DNA from 4 places in the Streptomyces sp. NBC_00078 genome. Region 4 is predicted to be linked to each of the others. Evidence: riboswitches for the same ligand, from Rfam matches in the RefSeq annotation. Region 4 holds a riboswitch; each other region holds the start of a gene.
The links. Region 4 has a riboswitch for cyclic di-AMP ahead of OOK07_RS20125 (M23 family metallopeptidase). Riboswitches for the same ligand answer to the same signal wherever they lie in the genome.
Positions count from the first base shown of each region.

Region 1: linked by a shared signal. The riboswitch ahead of OOK07_RS37535 (M23 family metallopeptidase) and the one ahead of OOK07_RS20125 (M23 family metallopeptidase) in region 4 are both predicted to bind cyclic di-AMP.
Region 2: linked by a shared signal. The riboswitch ahead of OOK07_RS25870 (transglycosylase SLT domain-containing protein) and the one ahead of OOK07_RS20125 (M23 family metallopeptidase) in region 4 are both predicted to bind cyclic di-AMP.
Region 3: linked by a shared signal. The riboswitch ahead of OOK07_RS04130 (C40 family peptidase) and the one ahead of OOK07_RS20125 (M23 family metallopeptidase) in region 4 are both predicted to bind cyclic di-AMP.

Region 1 covers NZ_JAPELX010000001.1:8,082,001-8,089,806, reverse strand. Annotated here, with positions in the region: gene OOK07_RS37550 (TetR/AcrR family transcriptional regulator) at 1-190, shown strand, start outside; gene OOK07_RS37545 (SGNH/GDSL hydrolase family protein) at 309-1,094, opposite strand; partial or broken gene OOK07_RS37540 (hypothetical protein) at 1,238-1,677, opposite strand; gene OOK07_RS37535 (M23 family metallopeptidase) at 1,758-2,684, opposite strand; cyclic di-AMP (ydaO/yuaA leader) riboswitch at 2,687-2,847, opposite strand; gene OOK07_RS37530 (alpha-galactosidase) at 3,243-5,321, opposite strand; gene OOK07_RS37525 (tyrosine-protein phosphatase) at 5,491-6,288, shown strand; gene OOK07_RS37520 (DUF6126 family protein) at 6,326-6,451, opposite strand; gene OOK07_RS37515 (helix-turn-helix domain-containing protein) at 6,448-7,122, opposite strand; gene OOK07_RS37510 (aspartate aminotransferase family protein) at 7,215-7,806, opposite strand, start outside.
Region 2 covers NZ_JAPELX010000001.1:5,500,406-5,508,211, reverse strand. Annotated here, with positions in the region: gene OOK07_RS25880 (polyprenyl synthetase family protein) at 1-162, opposite strand, end outside; gene OOK07_RS25875 (hypothetical protein) at 573-767, shown strand; cyclic di-AMP (ydaO/yuaA leader) riboswitch at 1,251-1,425, shown strand; gene OOK07_RS25870 (transglycosylase SLT domain-containing protein) at 1,429-1,911, shown strand; gene OOK07_RS25865 (HAD family hydrolase) at 1,918-2,730, opposite strand; gene OOK07_RS25860 (NAD(P)-binding domain-containing protein) at 2,863-4,065, opposite strand; gene OOK07_RS25855 (carboxylate--amine ligase) at 4,131-5,399, opposite strand; gene fahA (fumarylacetoacetase) at 5,595-6,824, shown strand; gene OOK07_RS25845 (M56 family metallopeptidase) at 7,055-7,806, shown strand, end outside.
Region 3 covers NZ_JAPELX010000001.1:879,540-887,345, forward strand. Annotated here, with positions in the region: gene OOK07_RS04100 (alpha/beta fold hydrolase) at 1-650, shown strand, start outside; gene OOK07_RS04105 (TIGR03943 family putative permease subunit) at 722-1,528, opposite strand; gene OOK07_RS04110 (permease) at 1,525-2,559, opposite strand; gene OOK07_RS04115 (hypothetical protein) at 2,639-3,463, opposite strand; gene OOK07_RS04120 (LysR family substrate-binding domain-containing protein) at 3,572-4,333, opposite strand; gene OOK07_RS04125 (DUF5997 family protein) at 4,392-4,796, shown strand; cyclic di-AMP (ydaO/yuaA leader) riboswitch at 5,013-5,187, shown strand; gene OOK07_RS04130 (C40 family peptidase) at 5,244-6,599, shown strand; gene OOK07_RS04135 (ABC transporter substrate-binding protein) at 7,663-7,806, shown strand, end outside.
Region 4 covers NZ_JAPELX010000001.1:4,305,821-4,313,626, reverse strand. Annotated here, with positions in the region: gene OOK07_RS20165 (leucine-rich repeat domain-containing protein) at 32-562, shown strand; gene OOK07_RS20160 (helix-turn-helix transcriptional regulator) at 757-1,611, opposite strand; gene OOK07_RS20155 (alpha/beta hydrolase) at 1,622-2,560, opposite strand; gene OOK07_RS20145 (GTP cyclohydrolase II) at 3,055-3,690, opposite strand; gene OOK07_RS20140 (MarR family winged helix-turn-helix transcriptional regulator) at 3,833-4,348, opposite strand; gene OOK07_RS20135 (dihydrofolate reductase family protein) at 4,445-5,578, shown strand; tRNA gene OOK07_RS20130 (tRNA-Met) at 5,640-5,713, shown strand; cyclic di-AMP (ydaO/yuaA leader) riboswitch at 6,073-6,230, shown strand; gene OOK07_RS20125 (M23 family metallopeptidase) at 6,241-7,266, shown strand; gene OOK07_RS20120 (aldo/keto reductase) at 7,482-7,806, shown strand, end outside.

The DNA.
Region 1 (7,806 bases), 3.8 Mb from region 4:
GGGCGAGTTCCGCTGCCCGGACCCGCAAGGTACGGCTCTGCGTCTGACGGCCCTGCTGGACGGGCTCGCCGTTCAGATGACGTCGTACGCCGGTGCGGTGTCGCGCGCGCGAGCACAGGAGTGGGTGGAGGAGGCGCTGGCGCGGGAACTGGACCTGGAGCGGGCGGCGTTGACCACCTCCGAGCAGTGAGCCCCCCGAACCGGGCGGGGCTCACTGCCGACAGACGAATCACTCTCGCGCCTTCGGGCAACCGCACGATGGAGCGACCCGAACGACCGGACAACCCGCACACCACCGTCCGCCGCGCTCAGGCGACCGAGGCGATCCGCATCTTGATGTCGTCCGGCGACAGCGCGCCCTTCGCCGTGACGTGGTCCCCGGACGACTCACCGCGCAGCCGACGGCCGATCCACGGCACCAGGTACTCGCGCGCCCAGTGCACGTCGTCCCGCCGGACGTCGAGGGTGCCGCGCGGCGGGAGCAGCGGCCAGGGCTGGTCCGGATCGGCCGGGACCTCCAGGCCGAGAACCTGCCCGGCGCGCAGCGCCACGCGCGTGTGCCCCTCGGGCGAGAGGTGGAGCCGGTCGTCGTCCCAGGCCCGGCGGTCCTGGACGGTCTTCAGGGACCACAGGTCGAGCACGGGGCAGCCGTACCGGTCGGCGACAGCCCGTACATGACCGTTGTAGGTGGCGATCTTGCCGCGCAGGTGCTTGAGCACGGGAACGTTACGGGTGTCGAAGCCGGTCGTCACCATGACGGTGCCGACGGCTTCGGTGAGCCGGATGATCGCCCGCTCGAAGCGCTCGGCGACCTCGTCGGGGTCGGTCCCGGGCCGGATGATGTCATTGCCGCCCGCACAGAAGGAGACCAGGTCCGGCGCGAGCTCGATGGCTTGCGGAACCTGGTCCTCCACGATCTGGTCGAGCAGTCTGCCGCGTACGGCGAGGTTCGTGTAGCCGAAGTCGCCCTCGGGCCGCCGGTCCGCGAGAAGCACCGCGAATCGGTCGGCCCAGCCGACCATCGCACCGTCGGGGCCTGGATCGCCGACGCCCTCGGTGAAGCTGTCCCCCACCGCAACGTACGACCCGATCACTGATCTGCTGTCATTCTTCGAATCGTCTGCCACATCGACCATGATTCACCTTCGAATGTGACCTACGCGACCGTAATAAAGGGTTGACGGACGGTGAGATAAGCCACGTCTAAGTGTTGGTCAAGCCCGGAATAACCCTCCGATCAGGGATGTTGAGAGGCGAACCGTGAGGCTCTGAAGTCGCGGACCGGGAAGTGGCTCCAGGTGTTCCGGAAGGCGAAGCGCCCGCTCGTGTACGGCTGCGGATCGGCACCGGACTCCAGCCTCGCCGGCGAAACGGCTAAGCCGCGTCGTGGAGTTCGTGTTGGTGCCGTAGCCGGCGTCGTACGTCGTGAGGTGGTCGTGGCCGCTGCCTGAACCAGACCGTGGCGTCTGCGGGAACGTCCACGTCCAGGAGCTCGCGGAAGGCGGTGACGGCACCGCCGTTCTCCAACTCGACGACCCACTGCGCGAGTCCGCGGGGGAAGTCGTCGCGGGCGATGAGGCGGCCACAGGGCGGGGCGCCGACAGTCGGCTCGGGGGTGAGGGCGGCAGCTCCGGCGGAGAGGCGGAGCCGGACGCACCGAAGGCCGGACCCGGGGATCGGGGTCCGGCCTTCGGCGGCGTGTCGGGCGCTACGTCCCCACGCTCTGGCGAAGCCGCGCGGGGGTGGTCGGCGGTGGGTCAGCCGACCGCTACGCCCTTGGACCGGAGGTAGGCGACCGGGTCCACGTCGGAGCCGTAGTCCGGCGTGGTGCGGATCTCGAAGTGCAGGTGCGGGCCGGTCACGTTGCCGGTAGCGCCGGAGAGGCCGATCTGCTGTCCCTCCGTCACGGTCTGGCCGGCCGAGACGGAGAGCTGGGAGAGGTGGCCGTACTGCGCGTAGTAGCCGTCGGCGAGCTTGATGACGACCTGGTTGCCGTACGCGCCGCCCCAGCCCGCGGAGACGACCGTGCCCGCACCGACGGCCTTGACGGGGGTGCCCGTCGGGACGACGAAGTCGACGCCTGTGTGGTACCCGCTGGACCACATGCTGCCGGCCACGTGGTAGCCGGTGCCGATGGTGGCGCCGGACACCGGGAGGGTGAAGCCGGTGGAGGTGCCGGTGGACTGGGAGGTCTGCGTGGCGGTCGTCTTGTTCGAGGACGAGGACGCCTTGGGCGCGGAAGAAGAAGACGAAGAAGACGGCCGGGACGACGACTTGGTGGTCGTGGTGGCCTTCTTGCCGAGCGTGAGCTTCAGGCCCGGGTGGATCAGCGCCGGGTCGTCGCCTACGGCCCGGCGGTTGTCCGAGTAGAGCTTCTTCCAGCCGCCGGTGACATGCTGCTCGTCGGCGATCTTCGAAAGGTAGTCGCCGCCCCGCACCGAATAGGTCCGCACGCCCGCGTGGTGCGCGGCGCTCTTCTTCTCGGCCGCCTTCTTCTCCACGACCGGAAGGGACTGGACGGCCTTTTGCGAAACCGACTGGGAAACGGACTGCGTTGTTGCGGCATGGGCGCCGGTCGCACCCATGAGCGGGAGTGCGAGTGCGGCGCCACCGGTACCGGCGACGGCGATGGAACGGGTGAAGCGCTGGGGCTTCGGACGGCGGTGCTTACCCTTCGCGGGCATGACGAATTCCTCTCCGGCGCCTACGAGGTGAGCTGTCGGGTGCGGGCTGGAGATGCCCGGCCGCGCTTATGACGCGGCTTTACCCCAAGCCGTTCCGGAGACCGGAACAGGCGGTGATACCTGTGGGTCCCCCGCTCCTGCCGTTCACGGGTGAGTTGTGCGGGCACCGGGCGGCGGCAGGATTGGGCGTCCGTCCGGATTGGTGGCGAACGTAAGCGACCGGGACGCAAAGGGACAAGCGATGGTTCCCTGCGAATACGTTTCTGTTGATCCCTTGAGAGAAATCCCGGTAACCGTGCGTGAATTTCGAGATCGCTCCTTTGGCCAATCCCCCTTATAAAGCACGTGAATTACGTGGACATGACGCGCCACGCTCGGTCACGAATATGACGCTCCTCACGCACCCTCAGCCCAGGAGTCCCCATTCCGGAGCGAGTTGGAATGAAGGCAAGCAAAATGGACCACAGGGGCGTGAAGAGGAAGGAAGATGAGCGAAAGTGAGCTAACGCGACCGAAGGCGCCGGAAGTCCAATCAAGGCACTAATTCGGACAGACGGGTCAGATGCGACGCAGGCGGAAAACTGCCGCGTCGAGGTCGCCGCGCAGCCCGGTGCGCAGTCCGTGATGCAGGAGTACGGCACCTCTGTGAACTTCGCCCGTTTCGCGGCATTCATACGACGCTGTCGGGTCGAGGCCCTGCAGTCGCAGCGCCGGCACGGGTTCCCCGTAGCTCTGTGCCTGAAGCCACGCGAGGACGACCGCCTCGTCGCCACGCACGTACTGCACCGCACTGAGCCCGCCCCGCGGCGCCCGCAACCGGTACAGGTCGCCCTGCTGCACAAGCGGACGGATCTCCTTGTAGAGAGTCACCCACTCGCCGGCCTCCGCGAGCTCCTCCTCGGTCCACTGGGCGAGGTCTCCGCCGACCCCCAGCACTCCGGCCATGGAGCTGACGAAGCGGAAACGCAGCGAGCTGACCCGCCCGTTGAGCTGGGTGTTGGGGCTGTCGGTGACCCAGGCTGCCATCACGCGCGCGGGGTGGATCTGGCTGAAGCCGTGCTGGATGGCGAGCCGGTCGAGCGGGTCGGTGTTGTCGGAGGTCCACACCTGGTCGGTACGGCTCAGGATCCCGAGGTCGATGCGGCCGCCACCGCCCGAGCAGGACTCGAAGGCAACGCCCGGGTGGGCCGCGCGCAGCCGGTCCAACAGTGCGTACAGCGCCCGGACATGGTCGATCCAGAGCCGCTGCGGGTAGGGGTCGTCAGGCCAGCCAGCGTCGGTGAAGCAGCGGTTGAAGTCCCACTTGACGTAGTCGATCGGGGCGCTGGACAGGAGCCCGTCGAGCTGCCCCCAGAGGTACTCCTGGACGTCCTCCCGGGCCAGGTTCAGTACGAGCTGATTGCGGAATTCCGTCCGCTTTCGTCCCGGTTGGAACTGTACCCAGTCGGGGTGGGCGCGGTAGAGCTCGCTGTCCGGGTTGACCATCTCGGGCTCGACCCAGATGCCGAACTGCATGCCGAGGGCGTGCACGTAGTCCGCGAGCGGCTTCAGGCCTTTCGGGAAGCGGTCGGGGTTGGGGGTCCAGTCGCCGAGTCCGGCCCGGTCGCTGGTGCGCTTGCCGAACCAGCCGTCGTCGACCACGAACAGCTCGACGCCGATCGCCGCGGCCCGCCGGGCGAGTGTCCCCTGCTGCTCCTCGGAGATGTCGAACTCGGTGGCCTCCCAGGAGTTGAACAGCACCGGCCGGTCCCGGTCCGCGTCCGGGATGACGTGCGCGCGCTGATAGGCGTGCCAGGCGCGGCTCGCGCCGCCGAAGCCGCCGTCGCTCCACAGGCCGGCGAAGACGGGCGTCGTGTACGACTCCCCCGCGTCCAGGCGCAGCAGCCCTGAGTCGTCGCATCCGGCGCCGCCGGTGATCTGCACGCGCGCGTCCGCGAGGTGCGCGACGGTGATCCGCCAGGAACCCGACCAGCCGAGCGCGCAGCCGTAGACCTCGCCGCGCTCCTCGGTGGCGTCGGTGTCGAGCGCGACCCAGGGCAGGTGCTGGTGCCCGGTGTGGCCGCGGCGGCTGCCGATGACCTTCTCACCGTAGGTGAGAAGGGAACTGGTCAGCCGGGACTCGGCGGCCCAGCGTCCGTGCAGCTGGGACAGCCGCCAGTCCTCGCGCTCGGGCAGCGTCCAGGTGGCGGAGTCTGCCCGCAACAGCTCCAGGGCAGTGCCTTCGTTGTCGAGAGTCACCCAGCGTTCTACGACGTCGTGCCGCATGCGGTAGTGCAGGGTGAGCGTGAGCCCGCCGTCACGGAAGCGCAGGCGCAGCTCGCCATCGTCCCCGCCGTCGGCCTCGTACGCCTCGAAGTGCCATTCGGTGCCGCGCCGCTCGTCGGTGCGCACCGACAGGGCGGGCCGCGCGAAGCGGGGGCCGCCCTCGACCGGGTACTCCTCGTGGCCGTCGAGCTGCGCCTCGAAGGGCCGGTAGTCGGGCAGCGGGCGGACGGCGAGGGCCTCGGCGTCGGCGAGCGCGATCCGGGGGCCCCAGTGCAGGTGCAGCAGTTCGTCCCCCTCGGTGAGATGGACGGCGTAACTGCTGGTCGGCCCTGAGAGGAGCCACGTACGGCCGTTGTCGGAGATCTCCAGCATCAAGCCCTCACACATCCGAACAGGAGCGATCAATGCCCAACATCATCAAGTGCTTCGGGGCCTTTCGGCAACGCCTGTGGACAACTCATTGCCTGAGGAATCCATGTCGTATCGTCGAAAGCGTGCCCGACGACGAGCCCGTCGGCCGGGCGGAGTGGGAGGAGCCCCCGTGACGCAGCAGATCCCGTCGACCGAGCCGGAGCTGACCGGAGTCCGTAACTTCCGCGATGTGGGTGGGCTCCCGGCCACGGACGGACGGCGGGTGCGGTACGGGGTGCTGTTCCGCAGCGGCCACCTCGCACACGCGACGGAGGAGGACGCTGCCTTCCTGGCCTCCCTGGGCCTGCACACGGTCTTCGACTTCCGCAATGCGGCGGACCAGAAGCTGGAGGGCCCCGACGTCGAACTGCCGGGCGTACGGAACGTGAACCTTCCGCTGACCGATCCGGCGGACGGCTCCGAGTTCTGGAAGATGGTCCGCGACGGTGAGATCGACCAGCTGCGCGGCATCCTCGGCGACGGCAAGGCGGCCAACCGCATGATCGTCTCCTACCGCACGATCATCAGGGAGCGCACCGCCGAGCACGCCCACGTACTGCGCTCACTCGCCGAGGACAGCGTGCCCGCACTGATGCACTGCGCCGCGGGCAAGGACCGTGCGGGCCTGTCGATAGCCGTGACGCTGCTCGCCCTGGGCGTGGAACGCGAGGCGATCGTCGCGGACTACCTGGAGTCGAACGCCAAGCACCGCCGCTACAAGGTGCACCGCAGCGGCAGCTCCGCCGCCGGCTACTCCCCCGAGGTCATGGAACTGCTCAGCCCCCTGTTCGAGGCGCGCGCCGAGTATCTGGCCGCCGCCTTCGAGACCATCGAGGAGACGTGGGGCGACGTCGGCACCTACCTGGAGCAGGGCCTCGGGCTCACCCCGCAAATCCGCGAGAGCCTGCGCGAGCGGCTCCTCGACTAGGCCGGTGAGCCGGCGTCACCGCCTCACTGATCTTCGCCTACTTCGCCCCCACCGCGAACAGCAGGTAGATGAAGGCGGCGAAGAGATGCCCCACCGCGATGTAGATGATCAGGCGCACCCACAGGGCGCGCGGGAACTTCTCCTCCATGTTCCTGTCGCTCATGGCATGTCTCCGGTGATCGGGCCCAGGCACAGCGTGGCCGTGGGGCTCTGCAGAAGGGTGTGGACGAACAGGAGCTCGACCCCGTCGGGGTCCTCGGCGGCGATCCGGTGCGGGGTCAGCGAGTCGAAGTGCGCGCTGTCTCCGGCGGTGAGCCGGTGCGTGGTGTCCCCGAGGCGCAGCCGCAGGCGTCCCTGGAGGACGTACAGCCACTCCTCGCCGGGGTGCACGCGCACGATGTCGCCCTGCGAGCCGTACGGTACGTGGACGCGCAGGGCCTGCATGCCGCGGCCGGGCGCGCCGGCCTGCCAGTAGGTCCAGCCGCCCGCCACGGTCGGTTCCATGTCGGTGGCGCGTACGACGGCGTCCCGGTCGGCGACCGTCTCGCCGAGCAGTTCCGAGACGGTCGTAGCGTAGATACGGGCGAGGGCGAGCAGCATCGGCAGCGACGGCTGGCGCTGTCCGGTCTCAAGCCGGGACAGGTGGGCGGGTGACAGTCCGGCGGCGCGGGCCGCGGTCTCCAGGGTGAGGGAGGCCCGGCGGCGCAGCGCGCGAAGCTGTGGTGCGACGGCGGGCAGGAACTCCGTCCGCCCGGCCGACGAGCCCGGTGCCGCGCGCCCGGGCTCCGGCTCTGCCTCTGCCTCTGCCTCTGCCTCTGCCTCTGGAGAGCTCATGCTCTCCATTCAGCCGGAGCCTTGCCTCTGCGGCAAATTTTTTGCCTCAGAGGCAAAAGAGCCGCCGTTGTGCCTATCGGTTCGCGACCGCCCTATCGGTTGGCGACCGCCTGCTTCACCAGTGTCTTGCCGAAGTCCCACATCAGGCCACCCCCGCTGTGTGCGTCGTCCATCACGGCCGTGAAGGCGTCGACGAACCGGTCCACGTCCTGCTCGCCGATGATCAGCGGCGGGATCAGTTTGATGACCTCCAGGTGGTCTCCGGAGACCTGGGTGAGGATCCTGTGCCGCTGCAGCAGCGGTACGACGACCATCTGCGCGAACAGGCCCTTGCGCGCCGCCTGCAGCATGGTCCAACGACTGCGCAGCTTCAGCGACTTGGGCCTGCCGAACTCGATGCCGATCATCAGGCCCCGGCCGCGGACGTCGGCGAGCAGCTCGTACTTGTCGATCAGCGCCGCAAGCCGGGACCTCAGCTGCTCCCCGGTCACGCGCGCGCCCGCGACGATCTGCTCGTCCTCCATGACGGACAGCACGGCGAGGCCCGCCGCCATGGCCTGGGCGTTGGAGCCGAAGCTGGCCGAGTGGACGAGCACCCGGTCCATGGACGAGTAGACCTTCTTGAAAATCCAGTCCTTGCCGAGGGTGGCGCCGACCGGCACATAGCCGCCGGACAGGGCCTTG
Region 2 (7,806 bases), 1.2 Mb from region 4:
CCCACCCGCCCGCACCAGGTGCTGGGCGGCCTCCGTGATGAAGGGGACCTCACTCTTGGTGGCTTCGAGCAAACCTTCCTCGACGGCCGCCATTCCGGCCTGGACATCGGCTTCCAGAGCCTGGTCCCGCACGCTCAGCCCGAACGGCCCGACGACGGTCACGAGGGGTCTCCTGTCTGCTGGTGTCTGCTGGCGCTTACACGGTTTGTCGATAGGTCGCTGACATCACTCAAGTCAGCGTATCCGGTCACCTTTCGATCACCGATGCCGCCCACCCGTCCACCATGGGCGGTATTGGATCACGACCGGTATGCTTTTGATCACCTGATATAACCGGATATCTACAGACTTCCTCATCCCCTTCCCCACCGCCTCCCATCGCCTTGCCCACCGCCTTGCCTGTCGGCGTTTCCCGTCGCCTCCGAGGGAAGCGGCAGCCCCCGTCCCGGAGAGGCACAGGCATCGAATCCGGCGGCGGGCAGTCCCCTGAGGACGACCGCGCCCCCTTCGGCCGACCGAGGGTCTGCGCTCACCCTTTCCGGCACGACGGCCTGGGTATGCCGGCGGGAACCATGTCCGGCGCCTCCGCGACCTACGGCACCCTCGCCCATCCGGCCTCCGTCGCCGCCGGCCGGCTCGGCGCACCATGCACCCCGCCCTTCGAGGTCACCGCGATGAGCACGCACATCCGGACATCCTTCCCCTACGAGACAACCCTGGTGCAAGGCGGTCGTCGTGACGGTGCGCCCGACGGGCGACCGCTATGACAACGACGCGCACTACAGGGGAGGTTCCGTCCTCGCGGTGGAGATGCACGCGCGGGCGGCCGGCACGCTCGTCCGACACCCCGGATTCCCGGTAGGCCAGATGCGGCAGAGTGCACCTTTCGCCCTTAATGGGGTGGTGTACACCGCGGATGGGGAGGTGATCTTCCACCGAACCTGGAGGAAACGGATCCCATCGACAGTTGATTGACTATGAGTTGGGCCCATTGCCCGATTTGCCGCTGTCGCGGGAGCCAGTGAGTTGGGTCACGCCATCGCACGGGTCGACGGCCGTCCGGCTTCTGTCGTTTTCCCTTCACCCATACGCAAGTTGAAGGTTGGCAACCGCAAAGGATCTAGCGACCCATATGCCTCAGACCAAGGTCAATAGGCGTGATCTGTGAATTCGGCACTTGTTCCGGACATGTGCTCTCGCATACGTTCCCGGCCTGTCGGGCGGAACGCCGAATCCTGCCGCCGCCTGGACACAACCCATCGACGAACTCACTCGCACGGCAGGAGCGGGGGAACCAGGTAAGCGCCGGACCGGGCACCGTCCCGGACCGGCTAGGGGTGAAGTCGCGTCGCCGCAGGGCGGCGCGGCCGGGCAACTCCCGCCCGAACCCGACAGCTCACCTCGTAGGCGCCGGAGAGGAACCTCGCCATGCCTGCTGCCGCTCAGCACCGCCGCACCAAGAACTCGCGCCTCGCCCGCAAGCTCGCCGTCATCGGCACGGGCGCCGCCGTTCTCGCCCTCCCGATCATCGGCGCGACCAGCGCCTCCGCGGCTACCCCGACCGTGGCCACCGCCCGCTCCCTGGGCTACGCCGACAACCTCGACGGCTGGATCCGGGCCTCCCTGCAGGTGATGGCACAGAACGGCATCCCCGGGACGTACAACGGCATTTACCGCAACGTCATCCGCGAGTCCTCGGGCAACCCGGCCGCCATCAACCTCTGGGACTCGAACGCGGTAGCCGGCACCCCGTCCAAGGGGCTGCTGCAGGTCATCGACCCGACGTTCCTCGCCTACCACGTGCCCGGCACGGCGTACGACCCCTACGACCCGGTCGCCAACATCACCGCCGCCTGCAAGTACGCGGCCGCACGGTACGGGTCGATCGACAACGTGTTCGGCGCGTACTGAGCCGTATCACCCGCTTGGGAAAAGTCTTTCGAGGACGACGGCGATGCCGTCGTCCTCGTTCGACGAGGTGATCTCGTCGGCCACCGCCTTGAGTTCGGGATGGGCGTTGGCCATGGCGACGCCGTGGGCGGCCCAGTCGAACATCGGGATGTCGTTGGGCATGTCGCCGAAGGCGATCGTCCGCTCCGGTCCGAGTCCCAGGTGCGCGGCGGCCAGCGCGAGGCCCGTCGCCTTGGTGATGCCGCATGGCTGGAGTTCGACGGTCCCGGGTCCCGACATGGTGACGGTGGCCAGCGAACCGACCACCGAGCGCGCCGTCGACGCCAACTCGTCGTCGGACAGGTCGGGATGGCGCAGCAGCACCTTGCTGATCGGCTCGCACCACAGGTCGTCGCGCCGGTCGACCCGCACGGCCGGCAGGGTCGGGTGCGGCATCAGATAGCCCGGTTCGATGAGCGTGAGTCCCTCCACACCGTCCTGGTCGACGGCCGCGTACACCTGGCCCACCTCGGCCTCGATCTTGCCGAGGGCGGTCTCGGCCAGTTCCTGGTCCAGCGTGATGGACCACAGCAGACGGTCCGCGCCGGCGTCGTACACCTGCGCGCCCTGTCCGCACACCGCGAGCCCCCTGCTGCCCAGGGCATCCAGGAGCGGCCGCACTCTGGGCGCCGGCCGGCCCGTCACGACGAGGTGACGAGCGCCGGCCTCGGCCACCCGCGCGAGCGCTGCGAGAGACCGGTCGGACAGCGTGTCGTCGCCTCGGAGCAGCGTGCCGTCCAGGTCGGTGGCGATGAGTGCATATGCGGTGGGTGCGGCCATGATCAGAGAATACGGACAGGACGCCCCACCGACTCACCGCGAACCGGACGACCGCGGAGTGCACCGCCGTCCTTGGCCAACTCCTTTGTTCTTGTGGGCCCTTCACCGCCCGGTGGCGTCCGCGGCGCCCGCCTACCCGTGCGCTGAGGCCAGGTGTGCGGCGAGCCTCGGAGAGGCGAACTCCGTGCCGCACACGAAGCGCATCACGGGGCCGTACGACGACGCGGCCGGCAGGCCCGTGAAGTACAGGCCCGGGACCGAGGAGACGTACCCCGCGCCCAGTTTGGGCGCGCCCCGGCTCACCGCCAGACGTGTGCGCAGTCCGTGACCGAGGAAGTCCATCGCGGCGATGTCCACGCGGTATCCGGTGGCTGCGATGACGTGGTCCGCCGACAGGTTCTGGAGGCCACCCGCGTGCGTACGGACCGTCAGGGTCGGGCTGCCGTCGGCCGCGTCCGTGCGCACGATCCGGTCGACCTCGCTGACCTGCACCTTCCCCTCGAAGCGGTCGCGCAGCCACCAGGCACCGAGCGGGCCGAGGACGCGCCGCACCAGATAGTGGCGGGCCTCGGCAGGAAGGTAGCGGTAGGGGTGCGGGTAGTAGCTGAGGGCCCACAGGGACCAGGCGCGACCGAAGGGCGACTCGGGGCGCAGCTTCGGCTGCTTCCACGGCGGCGCCCCGAAGGCGACCCTGCCGCGGCCGCGGGACACCACCCTGACCTGCGCGCCCGCCTCCGCCGCCAGCGCCGCCGTCTCCAGCGCGGACTGGCCGGCGCCGACGACGATCAGGTCCTTGCCGGCGTAGCGCGTGAGGTCGTGCTGCTGGGAGCTGTGGGAGACCGGGCCCGTGGGCGTGGGCCCGTCCGGCGCGGCCGAGGCGAGCTCGGCCGGCAGGCGCTCCAGACCGGACAGGCCGGTCGCCACGACGACCGCGCGGGCGGTGAACAACTCGCCCGAGTCCAGCTTCAGTTCGAAGCCGCCGCTCTTGTTCCGCTCCACCGACACCACCCGCACCTGCTCCAGCTCGGGCACCAGCTTCTGCCGGAACCACTCGCCGTAGGCGATGAACGTCTCGACCGGGATGATGTCCTCGTCCGTCACCAGCCGCTTGATGCCGGCGGCGTCGCAGTAGTCGACGAGGTTGTGCCCCTGCTGCGGGGCGTCGAAATTGGATGCGACCGGAGTCGACTTCAGGAGCATTCCGACGGGCATGTGGTCGCGCCAGCTGACCATGGGGTCGCCGAAGACGCGGACGGGGATGCCGCGCGCTCGCAGATGGGCGGCGGTCGACAGGCCGAAAGGCCCGGCGCCGATGATTGCAACCGGTTGAATCACGAAGTCCCTCCCCAGGACAATCACTTCGTCACTTCGTGGCCGGCTCTCGCAGCTGATACTGCCGGCTAGCTGCTCGAACTGGTGCTGCTGCCGCGGCGGTTGGTCCGCCACAGTTGGTACAGGTGCTTCGCGCCAGGCCGCACGAAGCGGGCGAGCATCGTGACGAACGGCAGCGGGTCGTCACCCGCGAGCCAGGCCAGCTCCGTCCCGCTCGCGCGCGCCGGTGCGTGCGGCGTCGTATAGCCGCTGCGGCGGTAGGCGAGCAGGGCGGGCAGGTCGATGTTCTCCACGATGTACCGATGGCCGGCCCGCTGTTCCCCCTCCGGAACGGGGCGTCCGGTCAGATCCAGGTGCATGGCGCGGACGACGTCCACCCCCGACTCGTTCTCGAAGAGCCGGAACTGGGCGCCCATGCGGGGGTTGAAGTCGAGGAGTTTGTACAGCCCGTCGCGCCGGTCGAAGCGCAGGTCGAGGTCGATGATGCCGGTGAAGCCGATCTGTTTGATGAAACGCGCGGCGAGGTCCGCGAGTTCCGGATTGTCGACGACGTAGGCGTTCGCCGTCATGCCCGCGTGCGGTGGCCAGGAGCGCACCTTGACTCCGGTGAACATGGCGAGCGGGGTCGAGTCCTGGTCGAAGTAGGCGTGCACGATCCAGTCCTCGGCGTCCTCCCGCGGCAGGTACTCCTGGAGGATCACCCCGGGGTGCTCGCCCCAGTCGCGGGCGAGGGCGAGCAGGCCCCTACGGGTGGAGATCCTCGTGGTGCCGTTCACCGCGGGCTGCTTGCGCCGCATGAACGCCTCGCGGTTCTTGGCCACCACCGGGAAGCGGGCCTTTTCGGCGAAGGCCACGATGTCGTCGTACGACTGCGGGAAGGCGGCGGTCGGACTCGGGATGCCGTGTTCCACGCACAGTTCGTGCAGGCCCTGCTTGCTTGCGAGGCGGCGCGGCAGGGCCCGTTCGACATGCGGGAAGAGGAAGAAGCTCTTGAGCACGTCCTGGTGCTCGGCGATCAGTACGGCTGCCTCCTCGTCCGTGGGGACGAGGACGGTGGGACGGCCGATGCGGCGGCCGACGCGCAGCAGGCCTTCCACCAGGTGGTCGGGATTCTCGGTGCCGGTGGTCGGCCAGACGAAGGCCTTCTTGAGATAGCGGGAGGAGGCGGCGGGCGTGTAGCGGTCCTCCGTGATCGCGTACATCGGCACGCCCAGGCGGCCCAGGCTGCGGATCGCGCCGACGCCGCCGTGGTGCAGCGGATAGTCGCCGAACTTGACGATCAGGCCGGGCACATCACGGTCGGCCTCAAAAAGCCCACGCCTGCTGCTCCTGGCCACGGGTCCCCCCACGCGTCCCCCCTACGGACCGGACCCACCCCGTCCGTGTCCCCCAAAGGACGCTAAGCCGGAATTGGAGCCTCTGACAAGGCTAATTCGGACATTGCAAACTCTTTAGACACTGCCCAAGACAGGCAACTCAGCCGTAACGTGTGGCACGACCAGCAGGAACACACGAGAGCGAGGCAGCACCCCATGCCCCCCTTCGATGTCCCCGAAGGTGACCCCTTCGGTCCGCACAACCTTCCGTACGGCGTGTTCTCCACCGCCGGCTCGACGCAGCGGACCGTCGGCGTCCGGCTCGGTGACCAGGTCCTGGACGCGGGCGCGGCCGCGCTGGCACTCGGCTCGCCGTATGCCTCCCTGCTCGCGCGCCCCTCGCTGAACCCGCTTCTCGCCGCCGGCCGCACCGCCTGGTCGGACGTGCGGCGCGCGCTGACGGCGTGGGTGACGGTGCCGGCGCATCAAGAGGCGATCGGATCCTTCCTGCACCCGCTGTCGTCGGTGACGCTCCATCTTCCGTTCGAGGTAGCGGACTACGTCGACTTCTACGCCTCCGAGAACCACGCGCGAAACGTCGGCCAGATCTTCCGCCCGGACGCGGCGGACTCGCTGACGCCGAACTGGAAGCACCTCCCGATCGGTTACCACGGGCGCGCGGGGACGGTGGTGGTCTCGGGCACGGACGTCGTACGGCCGTCCGGGCAGCGCAAGGCTCCGGCCGACGCGGCTCCCGACTTCGGGCCGTCCGTCCGCCTGGACATCGAGGCCGAGGTCGGCTTCGTGGTGGGCGCGCCCTCGGAGCGCGGGACGCCGGTGGCACTCGGCGACTTCCGGGAGTACGTGTTCGGGCTGTGCCTGCTCAACGACTGGTCCGCGCGCGACATCCAGGCGTGGGAGTACGTTCCCCTCGGACCGTTCCTCGGCAAGTCCTTCGCCACGTCGGTGGCTGCGTGGATCACCCCGCTGGACGCCCTGGAGGACGCGCGTGTGGCGCCGCCGGAGCGGACGCATGCGCTGCTGCCCTATCTGGACGACACGGCCGGTCCGGGCGACGAGCCCGGCGGCTACGACCTGCGGATCTCCGTCGCGATCAACGGCCATGTCGTCTCCGAGCCGCCCTTTTCCACCATGTACTGGACGGCGGCGCAGCAGCTGGCCCACATGACGGTGAACGGCGCCTCGCTGCGGACCGGCGACCTGTACGGCTCGGGCACGGTGAGCGGCCCGGAGCTGTCGCAGCGCGGGTCCCTGCTGGAGCTGACCTGGAACGGACGGGATCCGCTGGAACTTCCCGACGGCAAGCGGACGTTCCTGGAGGACGGGGATGTGGTGACGTTCTCGGCGTGGGCGCCCGGGCCGGGCGGAACCCGCGTGGGACTGGGCGAGGTGAGCGGCCGGATCGTGACGGGCGAGGTGGAGTGAGCGGGAGCTGCGGGGAGTTGAGCGGAAGTCGCGGGGTGTGACGAGGACCGCACAGGAGGTACGGGGCGGCCGCACGGGACGTACGCGATGGCCGTACGTGATGGCCGTCGGCCCCTGACTCACGCGCCGTTCGCCGTCATACTGGCGGCGGGGTCCCGCGCGCCGAGCCGCACCGCCTCACCGCTCCACCGCCCCGCCCCTTCCTCCGACCAGGATCCGGAGACCGTGGCATGACCGTCTGTCTGCTCCTGCTGAGCGTCGCCGCCGTGATGGCCGCCGTGCCGGTTCCGCGTGCGCTGGTGCGGGCGGCGTGGCCCGAGCGGGAGCCCGTGGTCGCGCTGTGGGTGTGGCAGTGCCTGGTCGCCACCGTCCTGCTGTGCTGTCTGACGGCGCTCGTGCTGGGCGCGGCCGCCGTCTTCCACACCTTCCGCGACCACGTCTTCGCGCCGGCGCCCCCGGCCGTGACCGCGGCGTACGACCTGACGGCCGCCCCGGCCTGGGCCGTCGCCCTCACCCTGGTGCTGGCCTGCGGTGCCGGCTGGACGACGGCGATGCTCGCGCGCGAACTCGTCGAGGTCCGCCGCCGCCGCGGCCAGGCCCGTGCGCACCTGCGTGAACGCGCCCCCGAGCTGCCCGCCGGGCTGGAGGAGGCGGCGCGCGGCCCGCTGCTGGTGCTGGAGGACGAGTACCCCGACGCCTGGTGGATGCCGGGCCACCCGCCCCAGCTGGTCGTCACGACGGGTGCCCTGCACCGGCTCACCGACCACCAGCTCGACGCCGTCCTCACCCATGAGCGCGACCACGCCCGCGCCCACCACGACTGGCTCCTGCACCTGTCGACGGCCCTGGCCACGGGATTTCCCCGGGTGCCGCTGTTCGCCCACTTCTGCGACCAGACATACCGGCTGGTGGAACTGGCCGCGGACGACACGGCGTCGCGCCGCTGCGGACACCTCACCACGGCGCTCGCCCTGATCGAGCT
Region 3 (7,806 bases), 3.4 Mb from region 4:
ACCTGCGAGAGGTCACCCTGGTCGGGAACGACACCGGCGGGGCGCTCGTGCAGTTCGTCATGGCCGACGGCGATGACCGGGTGGGGCGGGCGGTGCTCGTGTCCTGCGACGCGTTCGACAACTTCCCACCGGGGCTGACCGGCCGGGTCCTGGTGGCCACCGGTCGTCTCTCGCCGCGTCTGTTCGGGCTGTTCATGCAGCAGATGAGGGTGCGGTTCGTGCGCCGTCTGCCGATCGCGTTCGGCCGGCTGACCAAGCGGGGCGACGCGGCCTGCGCGCGCTGGATGCGGCCGGTGCTGGGGCAGCCGGACATCCGCCGGGACGCCGTACGCCTGTTGCGTACGGCGGACCGGGCGACCCGTCGCCTGCTGGAAGCCACCGCGGAGCGCCTGCCGCTCTTCGACCGGCCTGCCCTGGTGGTCTGGGCGAGCGAGGACCGGGTGATGCCGCCCGAGCACGGCCGGCGCCTCGCCGCACTGCTGCCCGAGGGCCGGCTGGTCGAGGTGGACGACGGGTACACGCTGCTCCCCCTGGACCGGCCGGCGGAACTGGCCCGCATCATCCGGGAGTTCGTCCGTTCCACGGATGCGTCACGGACGCGGGCCACGACGCCGAAGGATGACCGGGGCCGGCCAGGTCCGACCGTGTGACGCCCTGCGCCGGGACGCGAGCGGGCCGGTCGCCGGGTGCAGGGGAGGCACGGGGCGGAGCGGGGCCCTCGTCACGAAGGAGTCAGCGGAAGGTCGTCCGTAAACGCGTTGACGGGCGGCGGGATGCGTTCGGTGCGGTGGATGTCGAGGGCCGCCGTCGCGGACTTCGTGCCGAGCGTTCCTCTCGGGTGCCAGTTTCCGGTGACGGCCAGCCAGGTGTTGGCGGGCGGTGCGGGAGTCCCGTACATCCGCACCTTGACCGACTGGGAGTCGGCCGCGCAGCAGGTGAAGATGATCCGGGTCAGATACCAGCCGCCGCCCGGTCCTGCGGGGGTGACGAATCCGGTCATGCTGATGCTGCGGCCCCTGATGGCCTGTTCGCGGTCCTGCTGGACCCGGGCGGTGAAGTCCGTGAGAGTCAGCGGCAGGGGTGTGGTCGCGGGCAGCGGGTCGAACCGCTGCTCATGCTTCACGGCCTTGTTTTTCGCGTGCGAGGCCGTGTACGCGCCGAGGGCGGGCGGAGCGTAGAAGAGCAGGCTGAGCGCGGGCACGAACAGCAGCCAGGCGATGCGGGGGGCGGTGGAGTGGTCGTGCCCGTGATCGTGTTCGTGCCTGTGGTCGTCTTCGTGGTCGGGGGCGTGCTCGTGGTTGGGGGCGCGGTCATCGTCGGGGGCGTGTCCCTGGTCGTCGTCTTCCGGGTCCGTGTGGTCCAGCGCGGCACCCGTGAGGCCCAGCAGCAGGAGCAGTACGCCGGAGGCGATGAGCAGGGGGCGCAGGCCCTCCTTGACGTAGCGCAGACAGAGGTCGCTGAACAGGGCGGTGTGCAGCAGCCCCAGGCCGGTCAGGACGAGCAGGAGGACCTGTACATGGCGCTTCACAGCAGCGCGCCTCCGATCACACCGCTCGCGACGACGGCGACGGCCGTCGTCGCGGTGGAGAAGCGGAGTGCGAAGGCCCGGCCGAACGTGCCCGTCTGAAGGGCGATCAGCTTCAGGTCGACCATCGGTCCGACCACCATGAAGGCCAGCCGGGCGGTGGGCGAGAAGCCGGTGAGGGAGGCTGCGACGAAGGCGTCGGCCTCCGAGCAGACGGCGAGCAGGACGGCGAGACCGGCCAGGAAGAGCACCGACAGCCAGGGCGAGCCGGAGAAGGTGTCGAGGACCGAGCTCGGCACCGCCACGTTGAACGTGGCCGCGGCCATGGCGCCCAGCACCAGGAAGCCGCCGGCGTGCAGGAAGTCGTGCCGGAAGCCGAGGCGGAACTCCTTCCAGCGGCTGTGGCCCGGCCGGTGGCCGGTGTGCCGGACGGCGGGGCGCAGCCACTCCTCGCGTCCCAGCCACAGCCACAGCCAGCCCATCGCGGCCGCGGTGAGGAGGGAGGCGACCAGTCGGGCCGCGACCATGGCGGGGTTTCCCGGGAAGGCGACGGCCGTGGCGGTGAGCACGATCGGGTTGATCGCGGGAGCGGAGAGGAGGAAGGCGAAGGCCGCGGCCGGGTTGACGCCGCGGCGGATCAGACTGTTCGCGACCGGCACCGAGGCGCACTCGCAGCCCGGCAGCACGACGCCCGCGAGGCCGGCCACCGGGACCGCGAGTGCGGGGCGCCTGGGCAGGATCCTGGTGAACAGGTCGGCCGGTACGAAGGCGTTGATCGCCCCCGACAGGGCCGTACCCAGAAGAAGGAAAGGCAGCGCCTGGACGGTGATGGCCAGACAGACCGTGCGCCAGGCCGCGACAGCGGGCTGGCGCAGCCATCCTCCGCCGGTGAGCACGAGCACCGCCACCAGGCCGGCCGCCGTGGCGATGCCGACGGACGGGGGCCATCTGGTGAGGTGCCGTCTCGGGTGAGCGTCCGGCGCGACGATCACCGAGGGGGGCGCCACATCAACCAGTTCATCCGTTTTTTGCATTTTTACTCCGGATGTCGGATTCCGTGGCGAAGATAAGCCAGACCTCCTCCCCGCACGGTGCGCACACGCCGCCCGGCGCTCAACCGACCGCGATGCGATCGTCCGAGGACGGGCGCCGGGATGTCGCCGCCGGCGCCTTCCGCCGGAGGACCGGCACGACGACCCCGCCGGACGGCCGCCTGTGGCCGCCTCCGTGGAACAGGGCCAGGACGATCGCGGCACCGACCGCTATCAGGTGCTCCCGGCCGGCCAGATTGGGTACGGCGATCGACTCCCACACCATGGACCCGCCGGTGAGCGTGAACACGATGGGAGCGCGGCGGACGACGGCGACATAGGTGAACAGGCCCACCACGGCCGCGGAGGGTCCGGTGTCCAGCACCTGCCCGATCTCACGCGGCAGGCCCAGCCCACCCCAGCCGGGACCGAGCGCGATCATCACGCGCGCCAGGACGGTGCCGGCCAGCGTGGTCGCGTACGCGACGGCGAGCGTCCTGGCCCGGCCGAGTGCGAGTTCGGCGAGCGCGAACGCGAGGAACAACTGCGTGATCCCCGCCCACACGGGCAGATCCGGGGCCGGGACGTACAGCGACACCGGCGTGCGCAGCAGGGCCAGCCACCACGGAAGGTCGGCCTTGACGCCGCCGAGAATCCGGACCACGACGGCACCCGTCGGCCGTTGCGCCAGCGTGTGGAAGAAGATGACGCCGAGTGCGGCCACGAACGCGAGGGACAGTGCGGGCAGCCCGCGCCTTCGGAGTTGCCGCACGGGATCGACCACGATGCCGTTCCACTCGCCCCGCAGCGTGCGCCCCAGGAACACCGCCACCCGCCACGCTTCGCGAAGCAGCCGCCCCTGCCCGGAACGGTCTGCCCGGGCGTACAACAGTCCGGCGGTGCGCACCCTGTCCGCAACACCGCCGACGCACCGTATCCCGCTGCGAAGCAAAACGCCCCCTGACCGGGTAGAAGTGGCCCACGCCGCGCAGGGCGAGACCACTCCGTCCGGGGGCTACGCCCGGCGGCGGGGCTTCCTGCGCTTGGCGCCCTTGGAGACGCCGGATCCACTGCGAGGGTTCCGTCCGGTCGTCTTGGCGGCCGTGGGCTTGCGCCGGACGGCGGCCGTGTCGCCCACCTTGTCCTGGGACTCCGGCGCAGTCGCCGTGCGGCCCCGGGAGCTGTTGACCGTGCGGCCGCGGACGATGCCGATGAAGTCCTCGACCATGTCCGTGGTCGCCTCCTCGGGCCAGACCAGGGCGACGCCCGAGCCGGGGCCGTCCACGAGCGGCCGGTAGGTGAGGTCCCTGCGGTGGTGGAGGCGGGCCAGGGACTGGGGGACGATCAGGAGGCCGATGCCCGCCGCTACGAGTTCGACGGCGTCCTCCGTGGTGGCGGGGCGCTCGAAGGCGGGCTCTCCCGGCGGCCGGTCCCAGTCGAAGACGTCGTCGAGCGGGTGGAGGACGACCTCCTCCGCGAGGTCCTCGACGCTCACCTCGTCCGCCGCGGTGATCAGGTGGTCCTTGGGGACCATGACGACCGTGGTCTCGGTGTAGAGAGGGATGGCGCTGAAGAACGTACGGTCCACCGGCAGCCGCAGGAGTCCCGCGTCGGCGTCACCGGCGCGCAGTGCGCCGGACGCCTCGGCGGCCGGTACGGCGAGGAGGGTCAGGGGGATGTCGGGCAGGCGCTCGTTCCAGATCCGCACCCACTTGGCGGGCGTCGCTCCCGGGACGTACGCGAGCCGGAACGTCTGGGATGCTTCCGTGCCTGTCACCCCGCCAGGCTACCGGCCGTGGTCGGAGGTCTCGAACGCGCTCGATACCCTGGGCACCATGATGTCGCACCAGACCACCCAGACCATGAAGCCCGCGACCGCGGCGAAGAAGCTGGGTGTGTACCTCGAGGCCACCCCCGCCGAGTTCCGTGAGGGTGTCGTCTCGCGCGCCCAGCTCGACCAGCTCCAGGCCGAGCCGCCCGAGTGGCTGCGCGAGCTTCGGGCCAATGGGCCGCACCCGCGTCCGGTGGTCGCGGCGAAGCTCGGCGTCTCCATCGCGGGCCTTGCGCGCGGCGGGGTCACCGAGCCGCTCACCACGGACCAGATCGACGCACTGAAGCAGGAACAGCCCGAGTGGCTGCAGAAGGAGCGTGCCACCCAGGCCGAGGTCCGCAAGGAGGGGGCACGCATCAAGAAGCGGAACGCCGAGCGCGAGCAGCAGAGCGACGGACCGCGTTCCTGACTTCGTCCGCGAGTTCTTCCGCCGACAGCGTCAGTTCGCGACGGTCGGTCGCCGTCCGGATTCGCTGCGTACACAACCCGCGGATCTGACGGAACGTCACGACGAAGGTCACAAAAGCGTATCGGACATTTCGGCCTCCAACCTTCACACGAGTCACACAAGTTGGCTAGTTTGGCAGCAGGCCGCACGAGACCTTCCGGCGAACCCCGTCGGGACGCGCGGCCTCCGCCGAGTCCGGTGTGCCCTTGCGGCAGCCGGAGCCGAGGACCCGACCGAACGATGGGGTGAATCGGCCCAACCGCCCGCAAGGGCAAGGGCCGTAGGGCATGCCTTCCGGAATCGACCGCCCGAACCCGACAGCTGACTCGGTAGGCGGAGTACGGAAGGAGTACGGCTCCCATGGCGCCGGAACGATCGTCGCGTCCCGGAGGCTTCGGCCTTCCCAGTATGCGCAACTCCGCTCTCGCGACCGCGGCCCTCACCTCGGTGGCCCTGTTCTCGCAGACCGCCGACGCCGCGCCGATGAAGGCGGACGAGGGCCCCAGCCGCGAAGACGTCCGGCAGCGGGTGAGCAGCCTCTACGACCAGGCCGAGTCCGATACCGGCCTCCACAACATCACCCGGGCGCAGTCGGCGGGTGTGCGGGGCCGCGGCGTTCCGGCGAGCGGTGGCCGGACGCCGGATCCCGACACGGACGACATCACCCGGCAGTGGTTCGCCGGGGCGCGCTCGTCACTGGGCCCGACGGCCCCGGCCGTCCTGCCGGCCGACCGTACGCCCGCCCGGCGCACGCCGGCCCGCCGGGCCGGGACACCGCCCGAGCGCGCCGTGGCACCGGCACCGGCGCCTGAGATCCGCACCGGCCGTGAGTTGGAGGCGGCCGCCCGGCCCGCGCTCGAGCTGCCCGCCGGCCAGACCCAGCAGGGTCCCGTGGCCGAGCTGACGGCCGCCCCCACGGCGGCACTGCCCGCCGTACCGGGACAGCGGCAAGGATCTTCCATGGCCACGCCCGCAGCCGCTCCCGAATCGAAGCAGACGTCGCTGCGCAGCTCCAAGCGGCACAACCAGCGCAAGATCGCGGCGGCCAGCGAGCTGCTGTACAGGTACACCGCCCGGCAGACGTCCGTGGCGCCGCTCACGGCCGCCCCCTCCCAGCCGCTCCAACTGCCCCAACTCCCCCGGGCTGCCGCCCCCTGGGAGGAGCAGGCGCTCCGCGCGACCGAGGAGGCATGGCGACTGCAGCAGCCGTCGGTACTCGACACGGGCGTGCCACCGGCCGGGGACCGGCGCCTCCAGCCTTCCGCCCTCGACACCGGAGTCCCCGCGGCCGAGGACTGGCGCCTCCAGCCCTACGCCCTCGACACCAGGGCCCCCGCAACCGACGACTGGCGGATGCAGCCTTCCGTCCTCGACACCGGAGTCCCCGTCGTCGAGACTCGTGTCGGCACCAAGGCCGACCGGGCCGTGACCTTCGCCCGTGCCCAGATCGGCAGGCCGTGCCTGTGGGGTGCGGTCGGGCCGGAGTCGTACGACAACGCCGGTCTCACCCAGGCATCCTGGAAGGCCGCGGGGGTCACCCTGCCGCGCACCCCGCACGAGCAGGCGAACGCCGGCACCGTGATCCCGCTCGCCGAGAGCCGCCCCGGGGACCTGATCTTCTTCCACGACAACTTCAGCCACGTCGGCCTCTACACCGGCAACGGCCTGATGATCCACGCCCCCGGTCCCGGCTCGGTCATCCGCGAGGAGTCGATCCACAACGCCGGGGAGGCCGCGATCCGGATCGCCGTGCGTCCGGCGTGAGGGTCGGGGACGCCGGCCGAGTCGGGACACCGGCAGTCCGGTGAAGTGCGCGGCCGCCCACGGAAGTCGGCGTCCGCGCATCGTCTGGGCCTGTGGCGCGCGCTGCTGGGGCACCGGGTGGGCGTATGAACTCGTACTGCGGGACGTGCGCGTCGCAGACCAGCTCGGGGCGGACCGAGAGCCCCTCCAACCGGACGCCGATGCCGAAGAGTTCACGCCGGCCGGTGCCCGCTGAGCCGAGTCCGAGCGGAGGGGCGCACGGGGCGATCGCGGTTACCGGGACGACGACGGCGCGGTCGAACCGCACTTCGTGCTGCGGGCCCATCGTTTGGGCGGCTGAGACATCCGCGATGCCCGGGCCGCGCACCGGCCTGCCTGCTGACGGGGAAGGATGCCGGGGCGGAAGGTGACGACGTCCGGATGGGAACACCGGAAGGTGAACGTCGCGGCCGGGACGACCGTCACGCGAACCCCTCCGAGCGGGTAGGCGTGACGCTGCGGACGTCCGCCCCGCGTCCGGTGCGGGTGTGCGCCGGCGGCCTCGTAGGTCAGGGGGATCCCGCGGAGGGGCCGTACGAACAGCGGCACACCGGCCTCGGCCTCGACCTCAGCCTCGACCTCAGCCTCGACCTCAGCCTCGGCCGCGGCCTCCGGCTTGGCGATGCGGTCCGTGCGAGTTCCAGGAAGTACAGCCACCATGAGTCGCCGGCCAGGCAGGCGCGCGCCGGATTCTCGCTGTGTGGTCACCGTACGTTGCGCAGCCCCCTCTCAAGATGTGCTGACGGCCGTTCTCGTAGACGCCGCGGCCGCTCGGCCGGGACGGCCGTGGCGGCGGCCTGCCGCGTGTGAAACAGGGCGCGGCCTTCCCCACAGCGGGCCAGGACGGGCCCCGCCCGCCGCGGGTCAGGACGAGGCGCTCGCCTGTCGTTCGCCCCGTCGCAACGGCGCCTGGAGGCCTCGTGAATTATTTCAGCCATGTCTTGACATCTGGATGACTCGATTCGTAGCTTGGGCGATTATTTAGATCCATGAAACGTGTTCATGGATATGAACGGAGGTGCTCATGGGCGATCGCCAACGACGTCGCCGCCTGGCCGCCGCCCTCGCCGCCGCGGGGCTCGCGTTCGGGACGGCCGCCTGTGGCTCCGGGTCCGGCGGCACCGGTTCCGGCGACCCGAACACGCTGGAGGTGTGGACCCGCAGCGAT
Region 4 (7,806 bases):
CCGAGATCGGACGGCTGCTCAGGCTACAACGTTGGACCTCGGCCACAACCACCTCACCTCGGTGCCAGACGAGCTCGGTCACCTGGCTGACCTCAGGGGCTGCCTCTACCTGCACGACAACGACCTGACCGAGATCTCCGACGCCCTGGGAAACCTGACGCGGCTGCGTTACCTCAACGTCGGCGAGAACGGCCTCACCACCCTGCCGGAGACCGTCTCCCGGATGGCCGGCTTGATCGAACTTCGCGTGCAGCACAACCGGCTGACCACGCTGCCCGACGGCATCGGCTACCTGCACAGCCTGCGCGAGCTCTGGCTCCGGGGCAACGCGGTCGAAAGCCTGCCGCCATCCATGGCTGACCTCCGCGAACTGCGCCACCTGGACCTGCGGGAGAACGCCCTCGCCGAACTGCCGGAGGTGCTGGCCGACCTGCCCGGCTCCGCGACATCGATGTGCGCAGCAACCGCCTCACGCGACTCCCGGACTGGGTCGTCGACCTGCCTGCGCTGGAGAAGCTGGACCTGCGTTGGAACGCCTGCGAGCCTTCCTCATCGCTGCTGAACAAACTGGAGCGGCGAGGGTGCGTCGTCCTCTTGTAGACCGAAAGCTGCTGCTCAGCGGCGCGCCGTGCGTGAGCGATGCGTGAGCGGATGATGTGGCAGAGGCCGTTACGGCGTGGATTGCACATCTGGCAGCACCTGTCCTGACCAGGTGGTTCCGGACCGCGGCGCAGCGTCCGGAACCACCCAGCAAGATCACGCCAGGACTTTTAATCCATTGGTTGTGGGTTCGAGTCCCACAGGGCCTACGGTGCGGGTGACGGGGGCATCCCCTCTGACCTGCTGCGCAGCGCCTGAGTCGGCTTCGGTCGGGTCGGGCGCTGCTTCGTTTTCGGGCCAGTGCGTGAGTGGAGCCAGCGTGGTGGGCTGCACCGCGTCGGCTGCGGCCGACCCGCGCAGGAGTTCGGTCAGGTCGTGGGGGTGTACCTGCTCCGTGGTCGGAGTCGTTGCTGTGATGCGGTCCAGCCGGAAGCCCCGGCCGGCCTGTCGCGTGCGGCACCAGGCGATGAGGTACCACCGGCCGTCTGCGGTGAGCAGTCCGGCCGGTTCCACCGCTCGCTCGCTGTTGTGTCCTGCTGCGTCGGTGTAGGACAGCCGCAGGACCGTGTGGGTGGTGAGGGCTTGTTCCACCGCGGTGCGGACCGCGGCGTCGGACGGCGCGGGCAGCGCAACGATGCGGGTGGCCAGCTCCCGTGCCGCCGCCGAGGCGGGGCCGGTCATCGAGGCCGCGAGCTTCTGCGCCGCGGTGCGGGCCGCACCGGCATACGGGGCGAAGGTATCGGTCGCGGCGAGGGCGACGGCCAGGGCCGAGGCTTCCTCAGCGGTGAAGTGGATCGGGGGCAGGGTCATGGCCGGGTCGATCGACCAGCCCCCGCCGCGTCCCGGTGTGGTGCGCACCGGGACGCCGGTCTCCATCAGCACCTGGAGGTCACGCTGCACCGTGCGCGTGCTCACTTCGAAGCGCGCGGCGAGCGCCGCGACCGTCAACGACCGCGGCGCGACTGCGCGCAACTCTTCCACCAGCGCATACAGCCGGGCAGTACGGTTCATGTCGGCGACGCTACCGGCCCATGGTGGACAGGAAGTTCCGTTCGCGTCGCTGTTCCCGTTCGGTGATGGTCAGCGGGAAGAGGGTGAAGCCGTGCATGGCGCCGGCCACGACGCCCAGCTGCACGGGCGCGCCCGCCGCCTGCCACCTCTGGGCGAGGAACAGCGAGTCGTCCCGCAGCGGATCTTCGCTGCCCACCACGATCCGGGCGGGCGGCATGCCGACAAGGTCGGCGAACAGCGGTGAGACCTCGGGATCACGGCGCTGTTCCGCGTCCATGCCGGGGGTGACCAGCTCATAGGTCCGCCGCAGGGTGTCGGTATTGCTCAGCAGCCGCTTGGAGCCGAACAGTCGCTGGCTGGGTGTCATCGACAGGTCGTAGGGGCCAAAGAGCAGGTGGACGGCCCGGAAGGCGCCAGTGATGCCGTGCCGGTCGCGAAGGCGCAGCAGCGTCACGACGCTGAGGTGGGCGCCGGCCGATTCACCGCCGATCAGCAGCCGCTCGGTGCCGAATTCGGTCACCGCGTGCTTCACCAGCCACCGGGCGGCCACTTCGCAGTCGGCGGGTCCGGCGGGGAAGGGGTGTTCCGGTGCGAGGCGGTAGTCCACGCTGACCACGGCGAGCCGCGTCTGTTCGGCCAGTCGCCACAGTCTTTCGTCCTGCCCGTCCGCGGAGCCGAACGTCCAGCCGCCTCCGTGGAAGTGCAGGTACACGCCGTCAACGTGCTCCGGTGCGAAGACTCGTATCTTCACCCCGCCCTCAACGACGCGGTCTTGGCCCTGCCGCAGTCGCACCGGTGGCGTGTCGCCGCCAAGCCGGTTACGGCGCAGGGCGGCCAGCGTGGTTGCATCGGGAGTCTCCTCGCGCGCCGGACGGCTCGCGGCCGTGGCCTCGAACTGCTTGTTGAACGCCAGAGTCTCGGCCAGGCAGTCCTCATCGGTGATCGTCATCCGTCGACCATCGCAGCCATCCGCGACAACCCCCTGTCACTGTTTACCGGTGAACCGCGTCACACTCCCGTTGTACTTCCTGCCGCACCACCCTCCAGCCCTGCTCGTGCCAATCCCCGCTGAGTGACGGCTGGATGGGGCGAGGCGTCCGATCAACGCGGGGAGGCCGGGACGGCACAACTGGTCAGGGTCCGGTGGCTGTCTGACGACCTCAGGCGCGGCTGCCCGTGAGGGTGGCCGACGAAGGGCTGGGCGGCGTCGACCAGACGGGCGGCCCGGGACTGCTCGGTATGCGTCTGCTCGGTATGCGCGGACGGGCAGCCGCGCTGGACGGGACCATGGAATGGAAGTGTCCAGCCCGGACGCCGGGCCGACGGTGATCGACGTGATGCTGCCGCGCGCGGGATGACGGCGCCCGATACGGACAGACGGGACGATCCAACGGCGCCGTCCCGAACGTAGATCGTCAGCCGTCAGCCGTCAGCCGTCAGCCGTCAGCCGGCGCTGAGTTCCGTCAGTTCGCCCAGCGGCAGCGTGTGCTGGGTCTGGAGGACCTTGGCGCGCAGGTAGCGGACGTTGTGGGCGGTGGTGAAGACGCCCGTGGGGACGCGCTCGTGCACGTCGATGCCCAGGTCGCGGAGCTGACCGGCCTTGTCGGGGTTGTTGGACAGCAGGTCGAGGGTGTCGATGCCGAGGGCGTGGAGCATCTGCGCGGCCGCCGTGTAGTCGCGGTCGTCCTCGGGCAGGCCGAGGGCCGCGTTCGCCTCGTACGTGTCCAGGCCCTGGTCCTGCAGGGCGTACGCGTCCAGCTTGTTGTAGAGGCCGATGCCGCGGCCCTCCTGGCGCAGGTAGAGCAGCACGCCGCCGCGGGTCGCGATCCGCTCGACCGCCTCGCGCAGCTGCGGGCCGCAGTCGCAGCGGGCCGAGCCGAAGACGTCGCCGGTGAGGCACTCGGAGTGCAGCCGGACCAGCGGGACGGGGCCCGGGTCGCCCAGGACGACGGCCACGTGTTCCTGTCCGTCGGTCAGGCCGTGGAAGGTGACCAGTTCGGCGTCGACGCTGTAGCCGTCCTGGAAGCGCAGCGGTACCCGGACGCGGGCGCGCGGGGTGGCGGCGGGGAAGTCGGGCATGCGGGTTCTCCCGGGTGGGTCCGGTGGACGTCTGCTTGAGCAGTCCTGCTTCCGCAGTCCTGCTTCAGATTTGAAGCAGTTCTACGGTCCCGGACACTACCCCATGCTTTAAATTTGAAGCAACACGTTTACCGGGACTGGGTCACGAACAGGGCGGCGACGACCGCCGCCGCCACGGCACCTCGTCGGGCGTGGGCCGGCTGCCCCCCTCGTCGAGGGCCCGCGCGACCCCCGAGAAGATCTCCTCCACCTGCTCCACCTGTTCCTCGGTGAGGTGCTCGAAGAGCGAGGCGCGCACGGTCTCGACATGTCCGGGCGCGGTGCGTTCCAGCACCGCCATGCCCTCGTCGGTGAGTGCGGCGATGCTCCCCCGCTTGTCCCACTTGCAGTTCTCGCGCCGGATCAGACCGTCCTTCTCCAGCCGGGACACCGCGTACGTCAGCCGGCTTCGGGTGATCTTCGTCCGCTCGGCGAGATCGGTCATCCGCAGCCGCCGCTCGGGTACCTCGGAGAGATTGGCCAGGATGGAGTAGTACAGGTGCGGCATGCCGGCGTCCTGCTGGAGCTGCCGGTCGATCGCGTCCTCCAGGAGGTGCGCCGCGGCGATGTACGCGCGCCAGGCGCGCTGCTCCTTGGAGGTGAGCCAGCGAGTCGTCATAGCCCCAGTGTAGGTTTGTTTCAAACTTGAACCAAGACCCACCCGCCCGAGCCCGCCCTGCCTGTCCGAGCCCGCCGCCGAGAGTGAGCGCGACCGATGCCGTACCCCTACGTCCTGCTGTCCGCCGCCGTCTCTCTCGACGGCTACCTCGACGACGCCGGCCCCGAACGCCTCCTGCTCTCCTCCCCGGCCGACTTCGACCGTGTGGACGAGGTGCGGGCGTCCGTCGACGCGATCCTCGTCGGCGCGGGCACGATCCGCGCCGACAACCCGCGGCTGCTGGTCAACTCGCCCGAGCGCCGGGCCGCCCGCATCGCGGCTGGGAAGTCGGAGTACCCCCTCAAGGTCACCGTCAGCGGCTCCGGCGACCTGGACCCGGACGCGAACTTCTGGCACACGGGTGGCGAGAAGCTCGTCTGCACGACCGACCAGGGTGCCCGGCGGGCGCGCGCACTCGGCCTCGCCGCCGACGTCGTCCCGCTCGGCCCCGACCTCGACTGGCGGCGGCTCCTGGAGCATCTGCACGACGTGCGCGGCGTACGGCGCCTGATGGTCGAGGGCGGCGGCACGATCCACACCCAGTTCCTCCGGCAGGGCCTCGCCGACGAACTCCAGCTCGTCCTCGCCCCCCTCTTCGTGGGCGACCCGGACGCTCCCCGCCTCTTCGGCCCCGGCGCCTACCAGGGTGGCCGCCTGCGCCTGACGGAGACCCGGCGGATCGAGGACGTCGTTCTCATGCGCTACGAGCCCACGGCCCCCGGTGCCGGCCCGCTCCCCGCCGCCGCCGACCGCCACTGGCTGGCCCTCGCCTGCGAGCTGGCGGCGCAGTGCCCGCCCTCCCGCACGGCCTTCAGCGTGGGCGCGGTGATCGTCGCCGCCGACGGCACGGAGCTGGCCCGCGGTCACTCGCGCGAGGGCGGCGACCCTGTCGTGCACGCCGAGGAGGCGGCCCTGGCCAAGCTCGACCCGGCGGATCCGAGACTCGCGTCGGCGACGGTGTACAGCAGCCTGGAGCCCTGCGCCCACCGCGCCTCCCGGCCCAGGCCGTGCGCGCGGCTGATCCTCGACGCGGGGGTGCGGCGGGTGGTCACGGCGTGGCGGGAGCCGGACACGTTCGTCACGGAGGCGGACGGGAGCGGGCTGCTGGCGTCGCGGGGCGTCGAGGTCGTCGTACTGCCGGAGTACGAGGAGCAGGCCAAGGCGCCGAACCGGCATCTCCCGGGTTCGTGACCCACGGTCGTGACCGTGGTTCTGAGCACCCCACGGATGGCGTATGCTGGTTACACAACGACGCGGGGTGGAGCAGCTCGGTAGCTCGCTGGGCTCATAACCCAGAGGTCGCAGGTTCAAATCCTGTCCCCGCTACTCAAGGCTCAGGGCCGGAATCCAGTAACTGGATTCCGGCCCTGAGTGTTTTCCCGCTTCCATGCCTCTCCGTGGGCCTCTCCGTGCCTGTCCGTGCCTTTCCGTGTCTCCCCGCCCTTCCCTGACGCGATGTCACCGAGTGTGGTCGAGCGACCGCCCTCCGCATAACAACTGACATACCGTCAATACCTGTGTGGATCCTGAGGTCTGGCCAACTCGCCCGTTTATGGCCGTTCATGGGCCCTACGTCCAGACCAAGAAGCATTAATGATCAAGCGGAACAGCTGGAAACGGCACCCCGGGTCTATTAACGTTCGATAACGCAGCGCGGTCGTCCCAGCCGTCACAAGAGACGGCTCCGTGCGCACGCGCCGAATCCCGCAAGGGAACCGGGGAACCACCACCCTGGGGTGAATCGCGCTGAAGCCGCCGTGAACGTACGGCGGGTATACGCGCGTAGGAGACCTTCCTGCTCCGAACCCGTCAGCTAACCCGGTAGGCGAGAAGGAAGGAAGGAGCACGCCTACGTGGCGTCCAACCCGCCTGCCCCGGCAGCACCGTTCGTGCCGAGTACCGAGCCCTTCGGCTTTGCCGGCCCCCGCACCGACGAGGGCCCGTGGGAGGAGTGGAACCCCACCGAGGAGTCCCTACCGCCGGTGCGCGGCCGGCACCGTGTCTCCAAGCAGCGCGGCGGGGGACTCGCCCGCAGCTCCACGGTTCTCGGCGTCGGTGTCATAGCCGCCGTCGGCGCGGGCGGCATTGCCAGCGCCAACACCGGCAAGCCCCCGGTCTCCATCTCCCTGCCCGATCTGCCTTCTGTGGGCGGCGTGTTCGGCGACTCCTCGCACGCCTCCAAGGGCTCCGCCACCGCCCTCAGCACCGTCGGCGTCAGCTCCGACGACACCGCGCAGGGCGCCGCGGACGCCGGTGAGGCGCTGCGCAACCGCATCATGGCCCAGGCCGAGAGCCAGCAGGTCCAGGTCGACGGCAAGGCCCGGTCGGCCACCGAGGCCGTCTTCGCCAAGCAGGTCGACGACGCTGCCGCCCAGGCGGAGAAGGCGGCCGTGGCCAAGGCGCGGGCCGCGAAGGAGAAGGCCGAGGCGGAGGCCAAGAAGAAGGCCGAGGCCGCCAAACTCGCCGAGCTGGCCAAGCAGTTCAAGCTGCCGGTCGTGTCGTACACGATCACCGGTACCTTCGGACAGGCCGGCTCGATGTGGTCCTCCGGCTACCACACGGGTCTCGACTTCGCCGCCCCCACGGGCACGCTCATCAAGGCCGTCCACAGCGGTACCGTCACGGAGGCCGGCTGGGCGGGCTCGTACGGCTACCGCACGATCATCACGCTCGACGACGGTACGGAACTCTGGTTCTGCCACCAGTCGTCGATCAGCGTGAGCGTGGGCCAGAAGGTCGGCACGGGCGATGTGATCGGGCGTGTCGGCGCCACCGGCAACGTGACCGGTCCGCACCTGCACCTCGAGGTCCACCTGAACGGCCAGGCCACGGGCATCGACCCGATGACATGGCTGCGCAGCAAGGGCCTCACCCCCTGACCTCGCTTCTCCCTGACCTCGGCTTCTCCCTGTTCTCCCTGTTCTCGCTGTTCTTTCTTTTCCTCGTGATCCCGGCAGCCCTGACGGCATACCCCAGACGTCAGGGCTGCCTTTTTTCCGCTGTCCAGCCGCTGGAATGGGTGACTCCGCTTGTTTACGGGGATTTTGCGGCCGCAGCGGAAGATCGCCCTCCGACGCGGGCGTTGACGCACTACATGACTTCTCTTCGCAAGCTCGGCTCCTCCGGCCTGGAGGTCTTTCCCCTCTCCCTCGGCGGCAACGTCTTCGGCTGGACCGCCGACGAGGCCACGTCCTTCGCCGTGCTGGACGCCTACGCGGCCGCGGGCGGCAACTTCGTCGACACCGCCGACTCCTACTCGGCGTGGGTCGACGGCAACAAGGGCGGCGAGTCCGAGACGATCATCGGCAAGTGGGTCAGGGCGCGCGGTAACCGCGACGACGTCGTCATCGCGACCAAGGTCAGCCAGCACCCCGAGTTCCCGGGCCTGACGGCCACCAACATCAAGGCCGCCGCCGACG